Regions from separate parts of the Pseudarthrobacter sp. CC4 genome, predicted to be linked through region 2. Evidence: riboswitches for the same ligand, from Rfam matches in the RefSeq annotation. Region 2 holds a riboswitch; each other region holds the start of a gene.
What was found. Region 2 has a riboswitch for thiamine pyrophosphate ahead of thiO (glycine oxidase ThiO). Riboswitches for the same ligand answer to the same signal wherever they lie in the genome.
Positions count from the first base shown of each region.

Region 1: linked by a shared signal. The riboswitch ahead of thiC (phosphomethylpyrimidine synthase ThiC) and the one ahead of thiO (glycine oxidase ThiO) in region 2 are both predicted to bind thiamine pyrophosphate.
Region 3: linked by a shared signal. The riboswitch ahead of thiD (bifunctional hydroxymethylpyrimidine kinase/phosphomethylpyrimidine kinase) and the one ahead of thiO (glycine oxidase ThiO) in region 2 are both predicted to bind thiamine pyrophosphate.

Region 1 is NZ_JARCCZ010000003.1:323,524-326,792, forward strand. Features, by position in the region: gene thiC (phosphomethylpyrimidine synthase ThiC) at 1-1,689, opposite strand, end outside; TPP riboswitch at 1,684-1,791, opposite strand; gene PV768_RS04260 (amidohydrolase family protein) at 1,871-2,953, shown strand; gene PV768_RS04265 (VOC family protein) at 3,053-3,269, shown strand, end outside.
Region 2 is NZ_JARCCZ010000003.1:3,755-7,023, reverse strand. Features, by position in the region: gene thiS (sulfur carrier protein ThiS) at 1-222, opposite strand, end outside; gene thiO (glycine oxidase ThiO) at 219-1,538, opposite strand; TPP riboswitch at 1,533-1,650, opposite strand; gene thiE (thiamine phosphate synthase) at 1,679-2,434, shown strand; gene PV768_RS02835 (RNB domain-containing ribonuclease) at 2,511-3,269, shown strand, end outside.
Region 3 is NZ_JARCCZ010000020.1:64,126-67,394, reverse strand. Features, by position in the region: gene thiD (bifunctional hydroxymethylpyrimidine kinase/phosphomethylpyrimidine kinase) at 1-1,141, opposite strand, end outside; TPP riboswitch at 1,131-1,228, opposite strand; gene PV768_RS14690 (Rne/Rng family ribonuclease) at 1,358-3,269, opposite strand, start outside.

The DNA of each region.
Region 1 (3,269 bases), 320 kb from region 2:
CCGGATGTCCTGGCTGATCCTCATGGAGCAGAACTTGGGACCGCACATGGAACAGAAGTGCGCGGTCTTGGCAGGTTCTGCGGGCAGGGTCTCATCATGGAAGGCTTCCGCCGTGACCGGGTCCAGGGACAGCGCGAACTGGTCGCGCCAGCGGAATTCGAAGCGTGCCTTGGACAGCGCATCATCGCGCTCGTGCGCCCCCGGGTGGCCCTTGGCAAGGTCTGCCGCGTGTGCGGCGATCTTGTAGGTGATCACCCCGGTCTTGACGTCGTCCTTGTTGGGCAGCCCCAGGTGTTCCTTCGGGGTGACATAGCAGAGCATGGCAGTGCCGTAGCGTGCGATCTCCGTGGCACCGATGGCCGAGGTGATGTGGTCGTAGCCCGGTGCAACGTCGGTAACCAGGGGCCCGAGTGTGTAGAACGGCGCACCCTTGCACAGCTCCTGCTGGCGCTCTACGTTCTCGCGGACCAGGTGGAACGGGATGTGCCCCGGACCTTCCACCATCACCTGCACGTCGAATTCCCAGGCGCGCGCCGTCAGCTCAGCCAGTGTGTCCAGTTCGGCGAACTGGGCAGCGTCGTTGGCATCCGCCGTCGCCCCTGGCCGCAGCCCGTCACCCAGGGAGAAGGCGACGTCGTACTTCGCGAAGATTTCGCACAGCTCATCGAAGTGCGTGTAGAGGAAGTTCTCCTGGTGGTGGGCCAGGCACCAGCCTGCCATGATCGAACCGCCGCGGGACACGATGCCTGTCACCCGGTTGGCTGTCAGGGGCACGTAACGCAGCAGGACGCCGGCGTGGATGGTCATGTAGTCCACACCCTGCTCGCACTGTTCAATGACGGTGTCGCGGAAGATCTCCCAGGTAAGGGCATTGGCTTCCCCGTTGACCTTCTCGAGGGCCTGGTAGATGGGGACGGTGCCGATGGGGACGGGGGAGTTGCGGAGGATCCATTCGCGGGTGGTGTGGATGTCATCGCCGGTGGAAAGGTCCATGACGGTGTCGGCGCCCCACTGCGTTGCCCACTGCAGTTTGTCCACCTCCTCCGCGATGGAACTGGTAACGGCCGAGTTGCCGATGTTGGCGTTGATTTTCACCAGGAAGGCCTTGCCGATAATCATCGGCTCGGACTCGGGGTGGTTGATGTTGCTGGGGATGATGGCGCGGCCCGCGGCCAGCTCGCTGCGGACCAGTTCAACATCGCAGTTCTCGCGCAGCGCCACAAAGCGCATCTCCGGGGTGATCACGCCCTGCCGCGCATAGTGCATCTGCGTCACGGTCCTGCCGTCGACGGCGCGGCGGGGCACGGGGCGCGCTCCCTTCCACTCGGCGCTGGCGGCGCCGCGGCGGACAGCCGAGCGGCCGTCGTCGAGCAGGTTCCGTTCCCTGCCGCTGTACGCCTCGGTGTCTCCGCGTGCTTCGATCCAGTCCGTCCGGAAGGCTGGGAGGCCGACGACGGGGTCGCTGCCAGGTCCTGCCGTCCGGTAGGTCCGGAACGGCCTGTTCGGCGTCCCGTTCGGGGAAGGTTCCAGCGCAATCTCCGTCACCGGGACCCTGATCCCCGTGCCGGCATCCTCAAGGTAGGCCAGTGAATGGGATTTCAGGGACTGGGTCACCGTTGGCTGGTTGCCGGCTGCTCCCATCGCCGGACGGTCTTGGGCAGGGTTCAGCTGTGCATTTTGTGTACTCAAGGAATACTCACTTCCTTCGCCGGCATTACCCGGACAGGTTCAACGGTCGCAGGCTGCGTCAGCCCGATCTCAGCCCCTGCAGGGGCACCCGTGTGGTCAAGATGTAAGCTACCACACGCCCCCGGAAGGGCGGCGTCACATTTGCGGGTGCTAGCCTGACCGGGCATCGAAAGGAAGCCCGATGGCAGACATCATTCACTTTCGCGGACCCGTCCTGACCGCCCCGGACCGGGTACGCCATGGACTCTGGTCGGTGGACGGCAAGCTCACGTTCAGCCGGCCAACTGCCCCTCCGGCGCGGGAGCTCGACGGCTGGGTGCTGCCGGGATTCGCTGACGCCCACTGCCACATCGGACTGGGCCCCGCCGGCCCGGTCGAACCCGCCCTTGCACGGGAACAGGCGCTGGCTGACCTCAACGCCGGAACCCTGCTGGTCCGCGACGCCGGCTCACCTGCCGATACCCGCTGGATGCAGGGCGGCCGGGACTTTCCGGTGCTGATCCGGGCAGGACGGCATGTGGCCCGCACGCGCCGCTACCTGCGCGGCTTTGCGGCGGAGGTCGAACCCGACGGGCTCGTGGAGGCCGTGCGGAAGCAAGCACGCGACGGCGACGGCTGGGTCAAACTGGTGGGCGACTGGATCGACCGGAGCGCCGGCGACCTCGCGCCCTCCTTTCCTGCCGCCGTCGTCCGTGACGCTGTCCAGGCTGCCCATGATGAAGGTGCCCGGGTCACGGCGCATTGCTTCGCCGAGGACACCCTGGACCAGATGCTGGACGCCGGCATTGACTGCATTGAGCACGCCACGGGGCTGCTGCCCCGCCACCTGCCCCGGTTCGTGGAGCAGGGCGTGCCGATCGTGCCCACCCTCATCAACATCGCTACCTTTCCTGACATAGCGGAGCAGGCAGACGCCAAGTTTCCGCGCTACGCCGCCCACATGCGCGCCCTGTGGGAACGCAGGCTGGAACGGGTGGCGGAGGCCCATTCCGCCGGCGTACGCATCTTTGCCGGGACGGACGCAGGCAGCGTGGTCCGCCACGGGAGGATCGCAGATGAGATCCTCGCCCTGCACGGGGCCGGCCTGCCCATGCCTGCGGCCCTGGATGCCGCCTGCTGGGCAGCCCGCACGTGGCTGGGAGCGGACAACCTGGAGGAAGGCGCGCGGGCCGACGTCGTGGTGTGCCGCGAAGACCCGCGGACCACCCCGGAAACGATCAGGGCGCTGGAACACGTGGTGCTGGGCGGCCGCATCATCCGCTGAGTTATTTGAGGCCGCCACTTGGAATAAATTGAAGCTTCAAGTAATTTTAATATGTGACAGGCCGCCGACGGGACGGCCTCCAATACAAGGAGCCTTCAAATGACCGACGCAGCCGCCCGCCAGGACCTCCTTCCTGCCGACCTCGCCATGGGCACCGTGATGCTCAAGGTGGGCGACATGAAGGTCATGACCGATTACTACCAGCGGGCCCTCGGCCTGGAGGTCGTCGCGGAGCAGGACGGCGGGCTCTACCTCGGCCGGCTGCAGAAACCGCTGGTGCACCTGGCTCCCGCTCCGGGCCTGACGCTTCCGGGCC
Region 2 (3,269 bases):
TGCCGTGACAAGTTCGACGTCGTCACCCTCGGAGAGTGCGGTAGCGAACCATTGGCTCCGGGGCACCACCTGGGCGTTGCGCGCAACGGCGACGCCCAATTTCCGACCGTCGGTTGCGTGGCCGTCAGCGGCCAGTGCGCGGCCGGTGACCTCGGTGACGAGCGCGGTGATGGACGCGCCGTCGGCGACTGTATGTCCGGTTCCGTTCAGGGTGATGTTCATGCTGTCTCCTTGGGGTTGGGTAGGGTGGCCGCTGCAGCAGGCCGAACGGCGACGCCGGAAAAGCGGCCGGGATTGAAGGGGGCCCAGCGGGGGTCCTCTCTGCCTTCGAGCAGGTCCCGGCATATCGCGGCCGCTGCCGGGGTGAGGAGGACGCCGTGGCGGAAGAAACCGGTGGCAATGATGAGCCCCTCCACGCGGCTTTGCCCTGACGGGCCGTCCTCCAGGGGGACCCGCCCGAGCAGCGGGGCGTTGTCAGGTGTGCCGGGACGGGCCCGGGCCGTGCATTCCAGCAGCTCAAGTTCCGCCACCGCAGGCACCAGGACCTGGGCGTCGCGCAGCAACTGGTAGACGCCCCCTGCCGACACTGCCCCCGCGCTGGTTCCGCTGTCCTTCCCCAGTGCGTCCTCACGCTGCGTTGCCCCGATCACCACGGTGCCGTCCTGCCGGGGGACGATGTACACAGGGATCCCGCGGACCAGTCCGCGGACGGTGGAGGTCAGCAGCGGCTGGAGGTGGGCGGGGACGGCGAGGCGAAGGATGTCACCGTGGACCGGCCGCAACGGCAGGTGCAGCTTTTCCGGCAGCCCGGTCAGGGCCGCAGCGTGCAGTCCGTTGGCCACTACGGTCTCCCTGGCCGCCACCGTTCCTCCGCCCTCCAGCGTGACACCGGCGACGGCTCCGTCCCGCCAGAGCAGGCCCGCTGCCCGGTCCGGCACGGCGTAGCCCTCGGCGGCTCCGGCCACGAAGCTTCCGCCGGTTCCGCCGGCGTGCCGGGCCAGGGCACGGCGGAAGCAGGCGACCAGCAGCCTGGGGTTCACCTGGTGGTCCGCCGGTGTATTCAGCGCCGAGGCAATGGCCGGGCTCAACAGCGGCTCCCGGCGCCGGGCTTCACGGATGGTGAGGGGCTCAACCGTCAGTCCATTGGCCTGCTGCACCTCGCGCAGGTCCAGCAGCGCCTGCCGGTCCGCAGCGTCGGCACCCACGGCGAGGGTCGGCGTCGTAAGATACCCGGGATCCGAACCGGCAGCCGCGGCAAGGCCAGCGGCGAAACCCGGCCAGCGCCCGGAGGCCTCCAGCATGAGCTCCAGGAGGTCCTCCTCCTGGTAATGCAGTTCGCTCACCGGGGCAAGCATCCCCGCCGCGGCCCAGCTGGCACCGGAGCCGGGGGCGTCATCGATTACCACCGCTGAATATCCGGACCGCCTCGCCTCCCAGGCGATGCCGTGGCCGATGACTCCCCCGCCGATGACCGCAACGTCGGCCTTGAGTGCGGAGCCGGGCGCGGGCCGGTACGGGGCGTCGAGCGCATTGGGCATAAGTGTCTCCTTCCCTACGCCGGTATTAGCCGGATCAGGTCAAGCGGTCGGCTCTGACGCCCTCTCAGCCCGGCGCTTTATGACAGCTGCCGCGGCTCCCGCAGTACGAGGCCCAGTGTAGAGGAACTAGGCTGGCACCCATGAATGTGTCCCACCCTCCTGCCGCTGCATCCCCCGTCCCGGCTACCGACGCCTTTCTCAACGCCGAAGGCAGTTCCGGCGTGCAGGCCGCACGCCTCTACCTCTGCACGGACGCGCGCCGGGAGCGGGGCGATTTCGGGCAGTTCGTCGATGCCGCCTTCGCGGGCGGGGTGGACATCATCCAGCTGCGGGACAAGTCCATCGAAGCCGCCGAGGAGCTGGAGCTCCTGGCCGTACTCAAGGAATCGGCGGTGCGGCACGGCCGGCTGTGGGCGGTGAATGACAGGGCGGACATCGCCGTGCTGTCCGGAGCCCCGGTGTTCCATATCGGCCAAAAGGACCTGCCCCTCAAGGCGGCCCGGACGCTGTTGAACGGCAACGCGGCCATCGGCCTGTCCAGCCACAGCCCGGAGCAGGTGGACGCCGCCCTGGCTGCCGCCGCGGGCCCCTCGGCGCTGGACTACTTCTGCGTGGGGCCGCTGTGGGCAACACCCACCAAGCCCGGACGGGCCGCCGTCGGGCTTGACCTGGTGAGGTACGCCGCCACGGCTGTTGCCGGGGCGGACGGGCAGGAGGACACGCCCGACGGCGGTGTCCCCTGGTTCGCAATTGGCGGCATCGACCACTCCAACGTCGAAGAGGTGGTGGAAGCCGGCGCACGCCGGATCGTGGTGGTGCGGGCCATTACCGAGGCTGACAATCCCGCCGCGGCCGCCGCTTCGCTCCTCAGCGCCCTGGACGCCGCCCGCCCATAATCCCGCGCCGGAACTGCCGTGCCTCTCCGGGCCGCTTCCGTGCACTATTGACGAAATTCGGGCTACGCTGATTTTCGTGTCACACCATCGGCTGGCCCCCAATGTCCACGAGCACACCAACGCACTCGAAGCGGCGCTGGGCGCGCTCCGGAGTGAGCTTGAGCTGCCGGGCGCCTACCCTGATGATGCCGTGAAGGACGCCGAGGCCGCGGTTTCCGCATTGCAGCTGCCGTCCCATGACCTGACTTTCGTTGAATTCATTACCATCGATCCGGCATCGTCCACCGACCTGGACCAGGCGCTGTTCATCGAGCGGGACGGCAACGGCTACCACGTTCTCTATGCCATCGCCGACGTGCCGGCGTTTGTTACTCCCGGCGGCCCGCTGGACGCTGAGACGCGGCGTCGGGGACAGACTTTTTACACGCCGGACGGCCGCATACCGCTGCATCCCGAAGTCATCAGCGAGGGGGCGGGAAGCCTCCTGCCGGGACAGGACTGTTCCGCGTTCGTGTGGGACTTCCGTCTTGACGTTGACGCGGAGGTCACGGCCGTGGCCGTGCGGCGTGCCCGGATGCGCAGCCGCACCAAGCTCAGCTACAAAAGCGCCCAGGCGGAACTGGACGCCGGCAGCCCTTCCCCTGTGCTGCGCCTCCTTAAAGAGGTGGGGCTCAAGCGCGTGGAGCTGGAGCGCGCCCGGGAGGGTGCCAGCCTGAACATGCCGGACCAGGAGATTGTCCAGCTTCCCGACGGCGGCTACCGGATTGCCGCCGCCCCGCAGCTGCCCGTGGAGGACTGGAACGCACAGATATCGCTGATGACCGGCATGGCAGCC
Region 3 (3,269 bases), on a different contig from region 2:
CCTCCAGGCATTGCGCGGCGGAACGTGCCCAGAAGAGTTGCTCTGCCTCGGTGGGGGCCAGGGCACTTGTCCGCGCGAGCACCCGTGAATAACCGTTGAGGTAGATGGCGTCCTGGGCCAGGTAGTAGCCAAACTGTTTCTCGGCCAGGTCCCCGGAGGCCAGGTCCCGGATAAACGCCAGGGAATAGATGGCTTCCAGGTGCTCCTCCGCTTCAGCCCACAGCCGCGCCGCGAAGCTGCCTTCAGCAGGCTCCGGCTGAAGGTGGTGGAAGTGGTGGACTGGTCCGTTGCCCGTACCCACCTGCAGCGACTCCGAGGCCTCCAGCGCGCCGGACAGCCAGGGCTTGACCTCCCGGAGGGCTGCCTCCCAGTCCCCCAGCCGCACCTGGACTGTGGCCATGGCTGATGACAGTGAACAACCGGTGCCGTGGCTGTTCAGCGTTGCCACCCGCCTGCCCGGGACCACCACCACGTCCTGGCCAAGCGTGCCTGCAGTGTTGACAAGGGCGTCGGGGCATTCGTCCCCGGCCAGGTGTCCGCCCTTCACAAGCACCGTCGCCCCGGTGGCGGAAGAGAGCTCGCGGCCCTGTTCCAGGGCGCCTTCCCAGCTCTCCTGCACGTTCCCGCCCACCAGCATGGCAAGTTCAGCCAGGTTGGGCGTGATGAGGTGCGCCAGCGGCAGCAGCTCACGAAGTGCGGCTTCGGCGGATTCCTGCAGGAGCCGGTCACCGCTGGTGGCCACCATGACAGGGTCCAAAACCACGACGCCGGGACGGACTTTTTCGAGCCACGCCCGGACAGCTTCGATCACCGCGACATCACCCAGCATCCCGATTTTCACGGCGTCGATGCTGATGTCCTCACTGAGCGCGTCAAGTTGCCGGGTGAGGAAGGCAGCAGGGGGTACGTGGACGCCGCGTACGCCGCGGGTGTTCTGTGCGGTGAGGGCAGTGATGGCGGCCATTCCGTAGCCGCCGTGGGCCGCGATGCTTTTCAGGTCCGCCTGGACGCCGGCTCCGCCGGACGGATCCGAGCCCGCGATCGAGAGGACCCGGGGCACGTGCCGCCGCTGGCCGGACTGTGCTGCAGGGGCAGGGGCGCCCTGAGGGGTGGCAGCGGGCAATTCGAGAGTTGAAGACAAGAGACATCCCTTCGCCGGTGCTAGCCGGACAGGTTCAACGGGTGTGGATCTCAGCCGGCTCTGTGCGCGGCACCCCGTGTCGGTTCACCAGCCTAGCTTTTTTGCGGTACGCAGGGCGAAGGTGACGCAGTGCGACTGGTGCGGCCTTAAATGCCGGATGCCCGGCCGTCCACACGTGGTGGGCGGCCGGGCATCCAGCGTGTCGCGTGCGGTGGCCTAGAGTTCCGAAGCGGGAACCCCGACACCCAGGATGATGGGCTCCGCGGCAGGCTTGGCGTTGCCTGGCGCAGGGGCACCTGCCTGGTCAGCTTCCGGCGCCTTTGCAGAGTGTGAATGCCCTGCCGCCGCGGCGGGGACATTCTCGTGCTGCTCGACGGAGGTCTCGTTGGCCGCACCCTGGGCGCGGCTGGCGCTGCGGTTGCGGCGCGCCCGGCGCGGGCGGGACTGTTCCAGGGTGTGGTCGGAATAGTCCTTTTCGCGCAGCGCATGGGCAGCCTGCAGCGGCTCAGGCCGGACCTGCGGCGACTCCGCCTGCGGTGCCTGGACGTGCTGCGGTGCTCGGACCTGCTCCGGTTCCCGCTGCTCCTTTACCGGCGCCCGCCGTTCGGGCTGACCGGCTGCGGCTTCCGCGGCAGGGGCAGGCTCACCGAGGTGGGCGAAGGCTTCGGCGAGCCGGTCCAGCGTCAGGGCCGGCTTCGGCTGCTGCTCCTCCGCGTGCTCCACGAACGGCAGGGCAACCTTCTCCCCGCCAAAGGTGAGGACGGCGGCAGGCCGGGAGGCGTCGCCGTCGTGCTTCTCAGGTTCCGCCGGCTGGACCTGCGGAGCCTGCCGGGCCGCGGCTACCTCATCGTCGTGCAGGTGGGCGGCGTGTGCTGCCGCAGCAATATTGGCAAGGGCAAGCCTGGTGGCTTCGGCCTTCGCGTGCCGCTCGGCGTCCGTGGGGTCGGGGTGGACCGTGTGCACGTGGAGGGCGGCTGCAGGAGCAGCGTCCACCTGCTGGCCGCCGCGGCCACGGCGGCGCTTCCGGTCAGGACGGACGCCGGGCTGGCTGCTGTCCCCGCGCTGGGCCTCAGCGCGGTGGCTTTCATTCCGGACGTCCGGGCGGGCGTCCGAGCGCTGAACGTGGTGTTCGGCCGCCACGATATTGGCCCGGCGGTGCTCCACGGGGTCATCGTGGGTCACCACACCGCGGCCGGCGCAGGCCTCGCACTGCTCGCCAAACACTTCAAGCAGCCCGGTGCCCATCCGCTTGCGGGTCATCTGCACCAGGCCAAGGGACGTGACTTCGGCAACCTGGTGCTTGGTGCGGTCGCGTCCCAGGCACTCCACCATCCGACGGAGGACGAGGTCGCGGTTCGATTCCAGGACCATGTCGATGAAGTCGATGACGATAATGCCGCCGATATCGCGCAGGCGGAGCTGGCGTACCACTTCCTCCGCAGCTTCCAGGTTGTTCTTGGTGACCGTCTCTTCAAGGTTGCCGCCGCTGCCGGTGAATTTGCCGGTGTTGACATCCACAACAGTCATGGCCTCGGTGCGGTCGATCACCAGCGAGCCGCCGGAGGGCAGGAAGACCTTCCGCTCCAGTGCCTTGTGGATCTGTTCGTCGATCCGCCATGCGCTGAAGATGTCCTGGTCCTTGGTCCACTTCTCGAGGCGCCCCACCAGATCGGGAGCAACGTAGGTGACGTAGGCCTCAATGGTGTCCCAGGCTTCCTCGCCGGAGACGATCAGCTTGGAGAAGTCCTCGTTGAAGACGTCGCGGACCACCTTGATGGTCAGGTCCGGTTCGCCGTACAGCAGTTCCGGAGCAAGGATCTTGGTGGAATTCGACTGGCTTTCGATGCCTTCCCACTGGGCCCGCAGCCGGTTGATGTCGTGGGTCAGCTCTTCCTCGGAGGCGCCTTCCGCAGCGGTCCGGACAATAACGCCGGCCTGCTCGGGGAGGCGGTCCTTGAGGATCCGCTTGAGGCGGTTGCGTTCGACGTCGGGCAGCTTGCGGGAGATGCCGGTCATGGAACCGCCGGGAACGAAGACCAGGTAGCGGCCCGGCAGTGAGATCTGGCTGGTCAGGCGCGCGCCCTTATGGCCCACGGGGTCCTTGGTGACCTGCACCAGGACGGTGTCG